2 regions of the Micromonospora sp. DT201 genome follow, and region 1 is predicted to be linked to the other one. Evidence: riboswitches for the same ligand, from Rfam matches in the RefSeq annotation. Region 1 holds a riboswitch; the other holds the start of a gene.
The links. Region 1 has a riboswitch for thiamine pyrophosphate ahead of ACLQ28_RS32380 (ECF transporter S component). Riboswitches for the same ligand answer to the same signal wherever they lie in the genome.
Positions count from the first base shown of each region.

Region 1 (7,371 bases):
GCCAACGCCCCGATTGCGAAGCGGGCCGGCGCCTTCGCGTTCTGGATCAACGAGTCGGCCAGGTCGGTGGGGTCGGTGGTCGCAAAGACGATCACACCGGGCAGGGCCACTGCGAAGACCCGCAGCACGAGGCCGAGCGCGGTGAGCAGCACGCCGGTGCTCACCAGCATCGGTCCAGCGTCCAGGAGGACCCGGCCGGACCGGTCGGCTGCGAAGAGCACCAGGGTGACCACGATGCCGGCGGCGCTGAGCAGCAGTGGCAGGGCCCGCCGGGCCAGCACCCGGTAGCCGATGCCGAACAGCGGCAGCACGGCGAGTTCGATCGCGATGGCGATCGCCGGGGCCACCGGGTCCAGGGTGGCCAGCAGGGTGAACGAGAAGACCAGCGCGGCGGCGACCTTCGCCACCGGGTTGCGGCGGGCCAACGGCGCACCGGGTGCCGCGACCGGCTCGATGTTGATCATTCTTTGCCGTCGCTGGTCGGGGCCCGTTGGAGGGTGACGGTGCGGTCGGCGAGCGCGGCGACGAAGTCCGCGTCGTGGGTGACCGCGACCACGCCATGCCCGGCGTCACGCAGGTCGGCGAAGAGATCGACCAACTCCTGCCAGGTCCGCCGGTCCTGGCCGAAGGTGGGTTCGTCGCAGATCAGCAGGCGGGGCGCGGTGGCCAGGGCGGTCGCCACGCTCAGCCGCCGCGCCTCCCCACCAGAGAGGGTGTACGGGTTGGCGGCGGCGAGCCGGGCCAGTCGCAGCCGTTCCAGCAGCCCGGACACGGTCTCCTTGACGGCTGCCTCGGGTTGACCGGTCCGGCGTGGGCCCAGCGCCAGTTCGTCGAAGACGGTGCTGGTGACGAACTGGTGCTCCGGATCCTGGAACACCGACCCGATCCGTCGGGCCAGCGCGGGCGCCCGCCAGCGGTGCGGGGGAGTGCGGTGGTCCGCGTCGGCCAGTTCGGCGGATGCGGTGACCCGCCCGGTGCCCGGCCGGAGTAAACCGCCGAGCAGCAACGCCAGGGTGGACTTGCCGGCGCCGTTGGGCCCGCGTACGGCGAGTGCTTCGCCGGCGCGTACCGCCAGGTCGGTGGAGCCCAGCCGGGGCGGCAGGCCGAGCCGGTCGGCGGTGAGCAGGAGGCCCCCGGGCGCGGCGGTGGCCGGTCGGGGCGCGATGGGGTGACCGGGCACCCAGACCCCCTCGGCGGCCAGGGTGGCACCGTGCGCGGCGAAGACCGCCTCGGGGGTGCCGTCGGCGCGGACCCCGCCGCCGGGTTCCAGGACGACCACCCGGTCGACGAGCGGCAGTGCCTCGGCGATCCGGTGTTCGACCAGGATCAGCGTGGTGTCGGCGTCCAGCGCGCCGGACACTGCCTGTCGGATCAGGTCGGCCCCGGCCGGATCGAGGTTGGCGGTTGGTTCGTCGAGCAGCAGCAACTCGGGGCGCAGGGCCAGCACTCCGGCCAGCGCGAGGCGTTGCTGTTCGCCGCCGGAGAGCGCGGCGGTGTTGCGGTCGCGGGGGTACGGGAAGCCGACCCGGTGCAGCGCCTCGTCCACGCGGGGCCAGATCTCGTCGGTTGGTACCCCTCGGTTTTCCAGCCCGAATGCGACGTCGTCGCCGCAGCGCGCCATCACCAGTTGGGTTTCCGGATCCTGGAAGACGATGCCGACCCGTTCCCGCCCCTTGCGCGGGTCGAGCCCGTCGATCTCGACGGTGCCCTCCTGCTCGCCGGAGTCCTCGGGCAGCAGCCCGGCCAGCGCGGCGAGCAAGGTGCTCTTACCGGCACCAGAAGGCCCGAGCAGCAGAACCCGCTCCCCGGCCTCAACCCGCAGATCAACCCCCCGCACAGCCCAGGCGCGCCGCCCAGCGTGCCGCCACCCAAACCCCCGCAGCAGTACCCCGCCCACCAAACCCCACCCCCTCTCCCTCTCCCGCCCCGGCCGCCGCCTCCACCCTGCCCGGTTGATCATGAGGTTGACGATGGTTCTGAAGATCCATCCGCCCGCCAACCTCATGATCGACGCGATCGACCCGGGGTCAGATGAGTGCGCGGTCCTGGGCTACTGGGAAACGGTCCAGGGCGCCCGTGTTGGCCAGGGCCTTGGTCAGCAGCCAGCCGCCAGCGCCGGCGATCACGGTGGAGCTGACGATGGTGAGCAGCGCGTACGGGATGCGGTAGTCGGTCAGCGCGTAGTCGACGTTCCAGACGAAGAAGTCGAAGAGTGCGGCGCTGAGACCGGTCAGCGCGCCGGCCAGCATTGCGGTCGGCAGGCGGAACGACCGGTACCTGAAGGCGGCGAACGCCAACTCGGCGCCGATGCCCTGCACGATGCCCTGCGGGATGACCGTGCCGGCCCACTGGCTGCCCAACAGTGCCGAGAGAACCGCGGCCACCGTCTCGCAGTAGAGCGCGGCGCCGGGCTTGCGGATGACCAGACCGCCGATCACGGCCGGCATCAGCCAGACGCCGTAGAGCAGCGTCTGCGCCGGCGGGAAGAAGGCGAACGCACCCTCGGTGGCGCTCCAGACCAGGCCCCACGCCCAGAAGATGACGCCGAAGGCGACCGCGATCACCGAGGCGACCACGATGTCGATGGTCCGCCAGCGGCTGGTGTCGGTGGTGGATTTCATGTGTTGCTCCCAGTTCTGACTGCGAACCAGGAGAAGACGCACGCCGCGCGCCCGGTGGCACCGGACGGCGGCGCGGCTGGAGGTCGACCGAACTCCCTGCGCTGGCATTACCCAGATCAGGTTCGAGGGTCTGCGGGCGTGCCCGCACTCTCAGCGCTGTGCGCTCCCCTGTCGGATGTGAAGTTGTCTCGCTGACGCTAACACCGACCTGGGCCGCCGGCCCAGCAGGGCATCGGCCTGACCTGCGGGGAGCGACCGACCCGCCGTCGGCTGGGTACGCTTCCGATCATGCGGGTTGACGCGCGAGGTCTCACGTTCGAGGTAACCGCCGGCGGTCCGCCGGACGGCGTACCCGCTCTGCTGCTGCACGGTTTCCCGCAGCACAGCGCCGAATGGGACGACGTGGTGCCGACACTGCATGCGGCCGGGCTGCGCACGTATGCGCTGGACCAGCGCGGCTACTCACCCGGTGCCCGACCCACGGGGGTGGCCGACTACCGGATCCCCGAGCTCGTCGCTGACGTGGTGGCGGTGCTCGACGCACTCGGGCTGGACGCCGTCCACCTGGTCGGCCACGACTGGGGCGCGATCGTGGCGTGGGCGGTCTCCGCCGGGCACCCGGATCGGGTCCGCACGTTGACCGCGGTGTCCGTGCCACATCCGGCGGCCATGGCGCAGGCCCTGGCCACCGACAGCCAGCAGAAGGCCCGCTCGTCGTACATTGCGCTGTTCCGCAAGCCGGACAAGGCGGAGAAGGTGCTGCTGGCGTGGCACGCGACCGCGCTGCGCAAGATGCTGGGCGGGGTGGGCGACGCGCCCCGGGTGGACCGCTACGCCGACCCGATGCGCGAGCCCGGGGCGCTCACCGCCGCGTTGAACTGGTACCGGGCGATGTCCCGCGCCGACCTGGCCGGCGTCGGCCCGGTCGCGGTGCCCACCACGTACGTCTGGAGTGACCGGGACGTCGCCATCGGCCGGACCGCAGCCGAGGCGTGCGCGGCGAACGTCACCGGGGAATTCCGCTTTGTGCAGCTGCCCGGGGTGAGTCACTGGATCCCGGACACGGCACCAGGCCCACTCGCCGAGGCGATCCTCGCCCGAGCCGGCGGAACGGCCCGAGCCGGCGGAACGGCCTGAGCCGTGCGGCTCAGCGAGGGAGGGCCATCGTGACGACGGACGCGAGCGGGCTGGGCACTCGGCGCTCGATCGCCGCGCAGTTGCGCGTGCTGGGCGTACGACCCGGCGCGACGCTGCTGGTGCACGCCGCGCTACGTCCGTTGGGATTCGTCTGCGGCGGGCCGCAGGCGGTGGTGCTCGCCCTGCGCGACGCGCTCGGCCCGGACGGCACGATCGTGGTGCCCACCCACACGCCGGACAACAGCGACCCCGCGGGTTGGCGTAACCCGCCGGTGCCGGCGGGCTGGTGGCCGCTGATCCGCGCCGAGATGCCGGGCTTCGACCCGGCGGTCACGCCGAGCCGGTTCATGGGTTTGCTCGCCGAGACCGTTCGCGGCTGGCCCGGTGCCATGCGCAGTACGCATCCGCACGTGTCGTTCGCCGCACTCGGGCCGGCCGCCGAGCAGGTGGTCACCGGGCACACCCTGGGCGACATGCTCGGCGAGGGTTCGCCGCTGGCCCGGCTCTACGACCTGGACGCCGACGTGTTGCTGCTGGGCGTGGACCACTCCGTGAGCACCTCACTGCACCTGGCCGAATATCGCTGCCCGGGTTCGCCCCGCGAGCAGGTGGGCGCCGCAGTGCGGACCGACGACGGTGGTCGCGAGTGGGTGTGGTGGCAGGACGTACGGCTCGACGCGAACGACTTCGACGCGTTGGGCAAGGACCTGGAGGTCACCGGGGCGGTTCGCATCGGACCGGTCGGCACCGGGACCGGCAGGTTGATGCGTCAGCGGGCGGCTGTCGACTTCGCGGTGCGCTGGCTGGCCCGTAATCGGACGACGGAGGACGCATGACGGTGAGTGCCGAGGACTACTTGGCCGTGGTGACCGAGACGATCGGCCGGGTGGCCGCCAGTCAGCGGGAGGCGGTGGGGCGGGCCGCCGACCTGATCGCCGAGGCGGTGCGCGCCGACGGCGTGGTGCACGCGTTCGGCACCGGCCATTCGGAGGCCCTCGCGATGGAGATCGCCGGCCGGGCGGGCGGTCTGGTGCCGACCAACCGGATCGCGCTGCGTGACCTGGTGTTGCTCGGCGGCGACCCGGCCGAGCGGCTCGGTCCGCTGCTGGAACGGGACCCGGCGGTTGCGCACCGCCTCTACGAGCTGGCCCCGGTGCGGCCCGCCGACGTCTTCGTGCTCGCCTCGAACTCCGGGGTCAACGGCGCGATGGTGGAGTTCGCCACGCTGGTCAAGGAACGCGGCCACGCTCTGGTGGCGATCACCTCCGCACAGCACTCCGGCCAAATGACCTCCCGCCACCCGTCCGGGCGCAAGCTGGGCGACCTCGCCGACGTGGTGCTCGACAACGGTGCTCCGTACGGTGACGCGACGCTGCCGCTTCCCGGCGGTGGCGCGGTCGGCGCGGTTTCTTCGATCACCGCTGCGCTGCTGGCTCAGCAGATCACCGTGGAGGTGGTGGCGCGGTTGCTGGCGGCGGGGGAGCGTCCGCCGGTCTACCTGTCGGCGAACATCCCGGACGGTGATGCCCACAACACGGCGCTGGAGGCCCGGTACGCGGGTCGGATCCGACGCGGCTCCTGACGCCGCGACGCGCTGCTCCCGGTGGCCGACTTGCGTCTCGGAGATGAACGGCAGATGTCGTGAACCAGTTTCGCGCTCGGCCGGGTGGGGCAATTGCGTTGCTGCCGGCGGCCGGGACCGCCGGCAGTAGCGTCGCACCGGAGGTAGCGCGTGTCCAAGGAGACCGAGAAGCAGCGTTGGCAGCGCAACTTCGCTGACCTGTTGCAGGAGTTGCGGGTCGCACAGACCGGCGTGCAGATTCTCTTCGCCTTCCTGCTCACCCTGCCGTTCAGTAACGGTTTCACTCGGACCAGCGAGTTTCAGCGGGACGTCTACATCGTTGCGCTGCTTGCGGCGGCTGCCGCCACTGCCATGATCATCTCGCCGGTGGCGTTCCATCGGGCGCTGTTCCGGCAGGGGCGCAAGCCGGAGCTGGTGCGGTTCGCTCACCGGATGGCCACCGGTGGTCTCGCCTTCATGCTGATCGCGATGGTCAGCGCGGTGCTGCTGATCACCGACTTCGTGCTGGATCGGCCGATCGCCTTCGTGCTCACTGCGCTGACCGGGCTCTGGTTCCTCACGTTCTGGGCTGCCCTGCCGTTCGCCCGGCGCAACTGGGGTGAGGACGACATCGACGACGAGGACGACGACCCGGATGAGATCGCCGGCCGCTGATCGAGGCGAGCGGGCCGAATCGGATATTCACGCAACGCTACCCCTGGGTAACACCCGGGGGTAGCGTGGCGTTGAGGGCGCATGCCGAGCAGCCGCACCAAGGTTCGAGGGGGCAGCCGTGACCACGACGCAGGACGGCCGACCAGCACCGGACGGCCCCGATTCCGACACCAGCCCCGACACCGCCGGTGCCGCGGCGCCGTTGCCGGCGGAGGCCGGTCAGGTCTCGGAGAAGGAGGCCCGACGGGTCGCCGAGGCCGCTCGCGAGTCCACCTGGGACCGGCCCAGCTTCGGCAAGGAGCTGTTCCTCGGCCGGTTCCGGCTCGACCTCATCGACCCGTGGCCCCAGTCCAACCCGGACGACGTGGCCCGCGCTGAGGAGTTCCTCGGCCAGTTCCGCGCCTTCCTCAACTCCGAGGTGGACGGCGCGGCCATCGAACGCGACGCGTCCATTCCAGATTCTGTGTTCCACGGCCTGGCCGACCTCGGCGCGTTCGGCATGAAGATCGACCGGAAGTACGGCGGGCTCGGGCTCAGCAACCTGCACTACTGCCGGGCGCTGATGCTGGCCGGCTCGGTCAGCCCGGCCATCGGCGCGCTGCTCTCGGCACACCAGTCGATCGGGGTGCCGCAGCCGCTGAAGATGTTCGGCACCGCCGAGCAGAAGCAGCGCTTCCTGCCCCGGCTCGCCGCCGGAGAGGTGTCCGCGTTCCTGCTCACCGAGCCGGACGTCGGCTCCGACCCGGCCCGGCTGGCCACCATCGCCGAGCCAACCGAGGACGGCACCGGCTACCGGCTCAACGGGGTGAAGCTCTGGGCCACCAACGGCATCGTGGCCACCCTGCTGGTGGTGATGGCCCGGGTGCCCGCCACCGAGGGGCGGCGGGGCGGAATCACCGCGTTCGTGGTGGACGGCGACAGCGCGGGCATCACCGTCGAGCGACGCAACGAGTTCGTCGGCCTGCGCGGCCTGGAAAACAGCCTCACCCGGTTCCACGACGTGTTCGTGCCCGCCGAGAACGTCATCGGCGGCGAGGGCAAGGGGCTGAAGATCGCGCTGACCACCCTGAACACCGGCCGGCTCTCGCTCCCGGCGATGTGCGTGGGCGCCGGCAAGTGGGCGCTGAACGTGGCCCGGGGGTGGGCCGCCGACCGGGTCCAGTGGGGCCGACCGGTGGGCGAGCACGAGGCGGTCGCGCAGAAGCTCTCCTTCATCGCCGCCACCACGTACGGCATGGAGACCATGCTCGACCTCTGCTGCCTGCTCGCCGACGACGACCGCAACGACATCCGGATCGAGGCGGCCCTGGTCAAGCTGTACGCCAGCGAGATGGCCTGGAAGATCGCCGACGAGCTGATCCAGATCCGGGGCGGGCG
Region 1 covers NZ_JBNCKP010000033.1:36,892-44,262, forward strand. Annotated here, with positions in the region: gene ACLQ28_RS32370 (energy-coupling factor transporter transmembrane component T family protein) at 1-464, opposite strand, end outside; gene ACLQ28_RS32375 (ABC transporter ATP-binding protein) at 461-1,897, opposite strand; gene ACLQ28_RS32380 (ECF transporter S component) at 2,028-2,621, opposite strand; TPP riboswitch at 2,697-2,801, opposite strand; gene ACLQ28_RS32385 (alpha/beta fold hydrolase) at 2,910-3,758, shown strand; gene ACLQ28_RS32390 (aminoglycoside N(3)-acetyltransferase) at 3,788-4,594, shown strand; gene ACLQ28_RS32395 (sugar isomerase domain-containing protein) at 4,591-5,340, shown strand; gene ACLQ28_RS32400 (DUF6328 family protein) at 5,491-5,994, shown strand; gene ACLQ28_RS32405 (acyl-CoA dehydrogenase family protein) at 6,113-7,371, shown strand, end outside.

Region 2 (7,371 bases), on a different contig from region 1:
CGGGTCGACCGGGCCGGCCGGAGCGTCCGGCGTGACCTGGAACGAGTCGAACGCGGCGTCGACAACCGGCGCCTCGGTGCCTCCGTTGAGGGCGAAGACCCCGATCCGCGGGTTGGTGATGCCGGCGAGCGCGGCCGAACGGCCGACCGGGGTGAAGGTCTGCCCGTCGCCCGAGGCGGCCGCGGTCAGGTTCGTCCCGTCGCTGGTGATCCGCAGGTACACGGTGTCACCCGCCGGTGCGTTGGTGGCGTCGGCGGCCTCGTTGCGCGGCGTGGCGGCCGTCTCCCGGATGAACTCCACCCGCCGGCTGCCGTTGTACAGCAGGTCCAGCTTGGCGTAGTTGTCGTCGTCGCCGTACACCAGGACGCCGGCTTGCTGGTAGTTGGCCGTCACCGGCAGGGTGACCTTGGTGGTCATCTCCCAGGCGCCGGACGGAGCCGCCTGGAGCACCAGGTTGGTGGCGTCGTTGCGAGCCCCGTAGAGGTCCCCCACGGCGGTGGGCAGCCGCAGCGCGCCGCCACTGAGCGAGTAGAGCTGGTTCTCCCGGATCACGCTGGTCCAGCGGGCCTTGTCGAGGGTGTTGCCGTTGAAGTCGTCCGAACGTGCCCCGAAGCAGGACGTGTCCGGCGCGTCCACCCGCACCGGCACCGAGGCGTACGCCTTGGCGCCCTTGCTGTCGGTCACCGTGAGGGTAGCCGTGAAGGTACCCGGGTTGGCGTAGGTGTGGCTGGCGTCCAGGGTGGTCGCCGTGCTTCCGTCACCGAAGTCCCAGGCGTACGTCAGCGGGGTGTCGCCGTCGGCGTCGGTGGCCGTGCCGTCGAAGGCGACGGTGACCGGCGCGGTGCCGGTCGCCGGGGTGGCCGTGGCGCTGACCGTCGGCGGCGCGTTCTCGGTGACACCGCGGCCGACGAAGTCCATCCAGTTGACGTTGAACAGCGAGCCCGTCCCGCCGTTCGGGTCGCGGGCCAGGAAGTACAGCGAACCGCTCGCGGCACCGGTGACCGGGGCGCTCACGTCCGTGTACGTCTGCCAGCCGCCGGTCGCCGGCACGGTCGCCGTGGCGACCACCGGTCCGTCAACGGCACCCGCGCGGACCTCGATCCGACCGCCAGCGGCGGCCGAGGCGGCCCGGAACCGGATCTCGTTGATGTTGGTCAGGTCCGCAGGGGCCACCGACCACCAGTCGCCGTCCTCGATGAACGCGATGTTCTGACCACCGCCGGCGGTGTCGGCGCCCGTCTCCCGCTGCACGCCGGCGTCTCCGCCGCCGGTGCTCACCGGAGCACGCCCGGTGGCGGTGAAGTACTCGGCCTGCTTCTGCTTCGGCTGCAGGACCTCGATCGCCCGGCCGGTGAGCGCGCCGGCACCGCCGGCACCGCCCTCGTCGGTGTAGGTGGCCTCGAAGACCGCGAAGACGTTCGCCTCGGCGCCGTGCCCGGAGGCGAGCGACGTCTGGACGGTGCCGGTGCAGCCGGTGTGCTGCTCCAACGGGTGGGCGTGCTCGTCGTGACCGAGCAGCACCTGCAGCTGCACCTTGTCGCAGTCGACCTGCCCGTCCTCCGGGTCGGTCACCTTGATGGTGTAGCGGACCTGGTCACCCCAGTTGAAGAAGCCACCGTCCGGCGGGAACTCGATGGTCACCGTCGGCGCGGTGTTGCCCACGGTGATCGGCACGTTGGCCACCGCGGTACGGCCCTTCGGGTTGGTGACCGTGAGCTGGGCGGTGTAGTTGCCCGCCGTGGCGTAGGTGTGCGTCGGGTTGGCCTCGGTGGAGGTCTGCCCGTCGCCGAACGTCCAGGCGTAGGTGAGCGTGCCACCGTCCGGATCCCGGGACCCGGCGCTGGAGAAGGTGACAGTCAAGGGCGCCGCACCCGAGGTCGGGGTGGCGGACGCCGCCGCGATCGGCGCGCGGTCACCGGCGATGTAGTCGATCCGGTAGACGCCCGAGTTGTCGTTGTTGCCGCCGAAGCCGCTGCCCCACTCGATCAGGTACAGCGCGCCGTCCGGGCCGAACTCGAAGTCCATCGGCCGGACCATGCTCATCCCGGTGAGCAACTGGTTGATGTCCACAAGCGACTTGCCGTCGGCGGTCACCTGCATCGTGTACATCTTGTTCTGGTTCCACTCGCCGAGCAGCGCCTTGCCGTCGTAGTACGCCGGCCACTTCCGGGTGGAGTTCAGGTCGGCGTCGTACCGGTAGACCGGACCGCCCATCGGGGCACCACCGCCGCCGATCTCCGGGTAACGCGCGTCACCGGCGTACCCGTAGTCGACTGTCGCAGGGACGACCGGCGGGAGGTTGGTCAGACCGGTGTTGTTGGGCGAGTTGTTCACCGGTGCCGCGCAGTCGAACTTCGCCCCACTCGGACCGGACGGGAACGTGTAGTCGTTGTACGCCTCGTTCGTCCCCGTGCAGTACGGCCAGCCGTAGTTGCCGGGGGTCACGATGTTCCACTCGACCAGACCGCGGGGGCCGCGGTCCGGGTTGTTCGCGTTGGCGTCCGGCCCGTAGTCCCCGACGTACAGCGTGTCGGTCTTCGGGTCGGTGCCGATCCGGAACGGGTTGCGGAAGCCCATCGCGTAGATCTCGGGACGGGTCTTCTCGGTGCCCGGCGCGAAGAGGTTGCCCGCCGGGACGGTGTACGTCCCGTCGTCCTCCGGGTGGATCCGGATCACCTTGCCGCGCAGGTCGTTGGTGTTGGCCGAGGTGCGCTGCGAGTCGAAGTCCTGGCGACCCGGCCGCTCGTCGAGCGGCGAGTACGAGTTCGACTCGAACGGGTTGGTGTTGTCACCGGTGGCCAGGTAGAGGTTGCCGGCGCTGTCGAAGGTCATGCTGCCACCGGCGTGGCAGCAGGTGTTGCGCTGGGTGTCGACCCGCAGCACCTGCTTCTCGCTGGCCAGGTCGATCGTGTCACCGGTCACTGTGAACCGGGACAGCAGGTTGCGGGTGACGCCGTCGTTCGGGGCGTAGTACAGATACACCCACTTGTTGGTGGCGAAGTCCGGGTCGAGCCGGATGCCGATCAGGCCGTCCTCGTTGCCGGTGAAGACGTCCAGGTCGACGGCGGTGACGGTGCTGCCGGTGTCCGGCTTCACGATCTGCACGCGACCGTCGCGCTCGACGTAGAAGACCCGCCCGTCGGGAGCGATGTCCAACTCCATCGGGTTGCTGGTGTTGCTGTCCAGGGAGACCTTCTCGAAGTTCGAGGTCTTCGAGGCGCCGCAGTCGGCGTCGACCACACCTGCCGCGGTCTGGATGCCGCCGAGCAGGTGGGAGAGGAACTCGGGCTCCGCGTACGACTCCCGGGTGTGTCCGCCGCCGGTGTACCAGGACCGACCACCGTCGAAGTCCTGGCACCAGGCGGTCGGGTGGTCGGCACCCATCGCGCCGGCGCCCGGGGTGTAGCTCTTCTCGTCCAGGCTGGCCAACACGTGCACGTCGGGCCGCGGATTGGTCTGGAAGTTGTACCACTCGTCGAACCGGGACCAGCGGTCCGGCAGCGTGGCGGTGGACGGGTGGGCGTGGTCCTCCACCTTGACCGTGGCCTGCTGGTTGGCCGGGTGGTTGGCGAAGTACGCGCCGACCAGGTCGCCGTACCAGGCCCAGCTGTACTCGGTGTCCGAGGCGGCGTGGATGCCGACGTAGCCGCCGCCGGCCTTCACGTAGCGCTCGAATGCCGCCTGTTGGTCGGCGTTGAGCACGTCACCGGTGGTGGAAAGCCAGATCACCGCCTTGTACTTCGCGAGGTTGGCGTCGCTGAATGCGGCGCCGTCCTCGGAACTGTCCACGGTGAATCCGTTGGCGGCACCGAGTTGTTGGATGGCGGCGATGCCGGTGGGGATGGAGTCGTGCCGGAAGCCGGCGGTCTTGGAGAAGACCAGGACGGAGTAGGGATCGGCGGCTGCCTTCGCTACCTTCGGCGCCACCTGGGTGACCGGGGCTGCGGCTGGTGCCTCTCGCGGGGGGACCTGTGTCGCCGTCGGTGCCGCCTGTGCGGGCGTACCGAACAGCGTCGTCGAGGCGAGAGCTAGGGAGATGAAGGTCGCGGTGATGGGTACGCGGGCACGACGAGAACGGGACACGCCGCCTCCTGTGTCGTAGTGACAGAGCTCGCGGGAGTCGGCACGCCGAAGGCCGTCCCGGGATGGAGTCGGCGGTTACACCGTGCCAGGGTGGCCCCTCCGACATTTTGTCGAATCGCTGAACAAATTAATTCGGCTCGCTCGATGTCCGGCAAGATGCCGGCGGGTAACGGTTCTGCAACAGCGGGCGACATTCCGAACAGGACTGGATCAACCGCCCATCGATTTCGCTCGTTGGGGGACGTGGTCCGGCTCACCGTCCGCCGCCGCTGCCTCGCCTTGGCAGACCGGCGGATCTGTCGTACGGTGACACGCAAGTAACCCACGGGAGCCCGGTGTACCGGGCTGAGAGGGGGGCTGACAGCCCCCGACCGTTGAACCTGATCCGGGTAATGCCGGCGCAGGGAGGAGCGTTGCCGTGCCGTCCCTAGGACGACTGCATCTGATCACCGACACCCGACCCGGGCAGGACCCACTCACCGTGGTCCGGGCCGCCCTCACGGCGGCCCGCGCCGACCTGGTGGTGCAGGTCCGGGTCGAGGACTCCGCTACCGACCGCGAGGCGTACGACCTGGCCCGACGGGTGCTGGCGCTCTGCGCGCCGTACCAGGCGACCTGCCTGGTCAACGACAGGTTGCACGTGGCGCTCGCGGTGGGTGCCGACGGTGGGCACGTCGGCGCGGACGACCTGCCGGTCGCCGCCGCCCGCCGGGTGCTCGGCCCGACCGGGGTGCTCGGAGCCACCGCCCGCGCGCCGGAAACCGCGACCGAGGCCGTCACGGCGGGAGCCAGCTACCTGGGCGTCGGGCCATGCCACCCCACCAGCACGAAGTCCGGCCTGCCGGACCCCATCGGGCCCGCCGGGGTACGCGCTGTCGTCGACGCCGTCGACGTGCCGGTCATCGCGATCGGGGGAGTGACCGCCGCCCGGGTGCCTGCGCTGCGGGCCGCCGGGGCGTACGGGGTGGCGGTGGTCGGTGCGGTGTCCGGCGCCGCCGATCCGGCACGGGCGACCGCCGAGCTGATCGAGGCCCTGACGTGCTGACCGGCCGGTCGGAGTCAGCGCCATCGAGCGACTGGGTCCGGCCGGACGTTGCGGTGGTGGGGGCGGGGCCGATCGGGCTGGCAATCGCCTGGCGCTGCGCCGCCCGAGGGCTGCGCGTGGTGGTGCACGATCCGGCACCCGGCTCGGGGGCGTCGGCGGTGGCCGCCGGCATGCTCGCACCCGTCGCCGAGGCGTACTTCGGTGAACGGCAGCTGACCGAACTGCTGCTGGCGTCCGCCGCCCGCTGGCCGACGTTCGCCGCCGAGCTGACCGAGGCGACCGGCGCCGACATCGGCTACCGGACCGAGGGCACCCTGCTGGTCGGGCTGACCGGCGACGACCTGGCTGAGGCACGCCGACTCTGGGCGTACCAGCAGGGTTTGGGCCTGCCCGTGACCCTGCTGCGCCCCACCGAGCTGCGCGACCGCGAGCCGGCGCTCGCCCCTCGGGTGCGAGGCGGCGCGCTCGCGCCCACCGACCACCAGGTCGACCCCCGGTTGGTGCTGCCGGCGCTGCGCACGGCAGCGCAGCGGGCCGGCGCGGTGCTGGTGCCGCAGACAGTTCGGCTCCTGTCCGACGTGGATGCACGGATCACCGTGGTCGCCGCCGGCTGCGGGGCCGCCGCACTCACCGGTCTGCCCGTGCGGCCGGTGAAAGGCCAGATCCTCCGGCTCCGCGCGCCCGATGGCGTCGCGCCGGGCTTCCGGCACGTGATCCGGGGGTACGCCGACGGCGAACCCGTCTACCTGGTGCCCCGAGCCGACGGCGAGGTCGTGCTCGGTGCGACGGTCGAGGAACGGTCGGACACCACGGTCACCGCCGGAGCGGTGCAACGCCTGCTCCGCGCCGGCGTCGACCTGCTGCCCGAGCTGGCCGAGTACGACCTGGTCGAGGCGGTCGCCGGGCTGCGCCCGGGCACCCCGGACAACGCACCGATCCTCGGGACGCTGCCCGGCCGGCCGGACGTCCTGGCCGCCACCGGGCACCACCGACACGGCATCGTGCTCACCCCGATCACCGCCGACCTGATCGCCGACCTGGTGCTCACCGGCGTACCCGACCCGCTGCTCGCGCCCTTTCGTGCTGACCGGTTCGTCGGCGCGGCGGTCGGCGGCGGACCTGAATCGACGTTGGAGGGGGACCTGTGGAGTTGACGGTGAACGGGGCCGGGCGCAGTGTCCCCGGCGGCGCATCTGTGGCGGAGCTGGTCCGCGACATCGTGCCTCAGCAGCGTGGGGTCGCGGTCGCGGTCAACGGCGAGGTGGTGCCCCGGGCCGGCTGGGCGACCACGGCGCTGCGCGACGGTGACCGGGTCGAGGTGCTCACCGCGGCGCAGGGCGGGTGAGCGGCGTGCCATTCGAGCTGGGTGGGGAGACGTTCACCTCGCGGCTGATCCTCGGCACCGGTGGTGCCGCGAACCTGCACGTGCTGGAGCAGGCGATCCGGGCGTCCGGCACCGAGCTGGTCACCCTGGCGTTGCGTCGGGTGGGCACCGCACCGGGTTCCACCGGTGGGCTGCTGGAGCTGCTGGATCGGTGCGGGGTTCGGCTGCTGCCGAACACCGCCGGCTGCCACACCGCGACCGAGGCGGTGAAGGTGGCCCGGCTGGCCCGGGACGCGTTCGACACCGATTGGATCAAGCTGGAGGTGATCGGCGACGAGCGGACGCTGCTGCCCGACGGGGTGGAGTTGCTCCGCGCCGCCGAGGAGTTGGTCGCCGATGGCTTCACCGTCCTGCCGTACACCAGCGACGACCCGGTGCTCGCCCGCCGACTCGCCGACGTGGGTTGCGCCGCGGTGATGCCGGCCGGCTCCCCGATCGGCTCCGGGCTCGGAATCGGCAACCCCCACCACATCCGGCTCATTTGTCAGGGTGTCGACGTGCCGGTGATCCTCGACGCGGGCATCGGCACCGCCTCCGACGCGGCCCTGGCCATGGAGCTGGGCTGCGACGCGGTGCTGCTGGCCAGCGCGGTCACCCGCGCCGCCGACCCGGTGGCGATGGCCACGGCGATGCGGTACGCGGTCGAGGCCGGCAACCTGGCGGCCAGCGCCGGCCGGATCGCCCGCCGTTTTCATGCCCTACCCTCCACCCCCGACGAGGGAAGACCCGACCTGTGACCCCGCCGTCCGGTGTCGTCGTGTTGACCGATCGGCTCGTCGCACAGCGAGGGCTCGACCGGGTTGTGGCGGGGGCCGTGGCCGGGGGAGTGCGCTGGGTGGTGCTGCGGGAGAAGGACCTG
Region 2 covers NZ_JBNCKP010000001.1:135,039-142,409, forward strand. Annotated here, with positions in the region: gene ACLQ28_RS00735 (ThuA domain-containing protein) at 1-4,083, opposite strand, end outside; TPP riboswitch at 4,398-4,507, shown strand; gene thiE (thiamine phosphate synthase) at 4,502-5,128, shown strand; gene thiO (glycine oxidase ThiO) at 5,125-6,282, shown strand; gene thiS (sulfur carrier protein ThiS) at 6,273-6,473, shown strand; gene ACLQ28_RS00755 (thiazole synthase) at 6,470-7,249, shown strand; gene ACLQ28_RS00760 (thiamine phosphate synthase) at 7,246-7,371, shown strand, end outside.
Region 2: linked by a shared signal. The riboswitch ahead of thiE (thiamine phosphate synthase) and the one ahead of ACLQ28_RS32380 (ECF transporter S component) in region 1 are both predicted to bind thiamine pyrophosphate.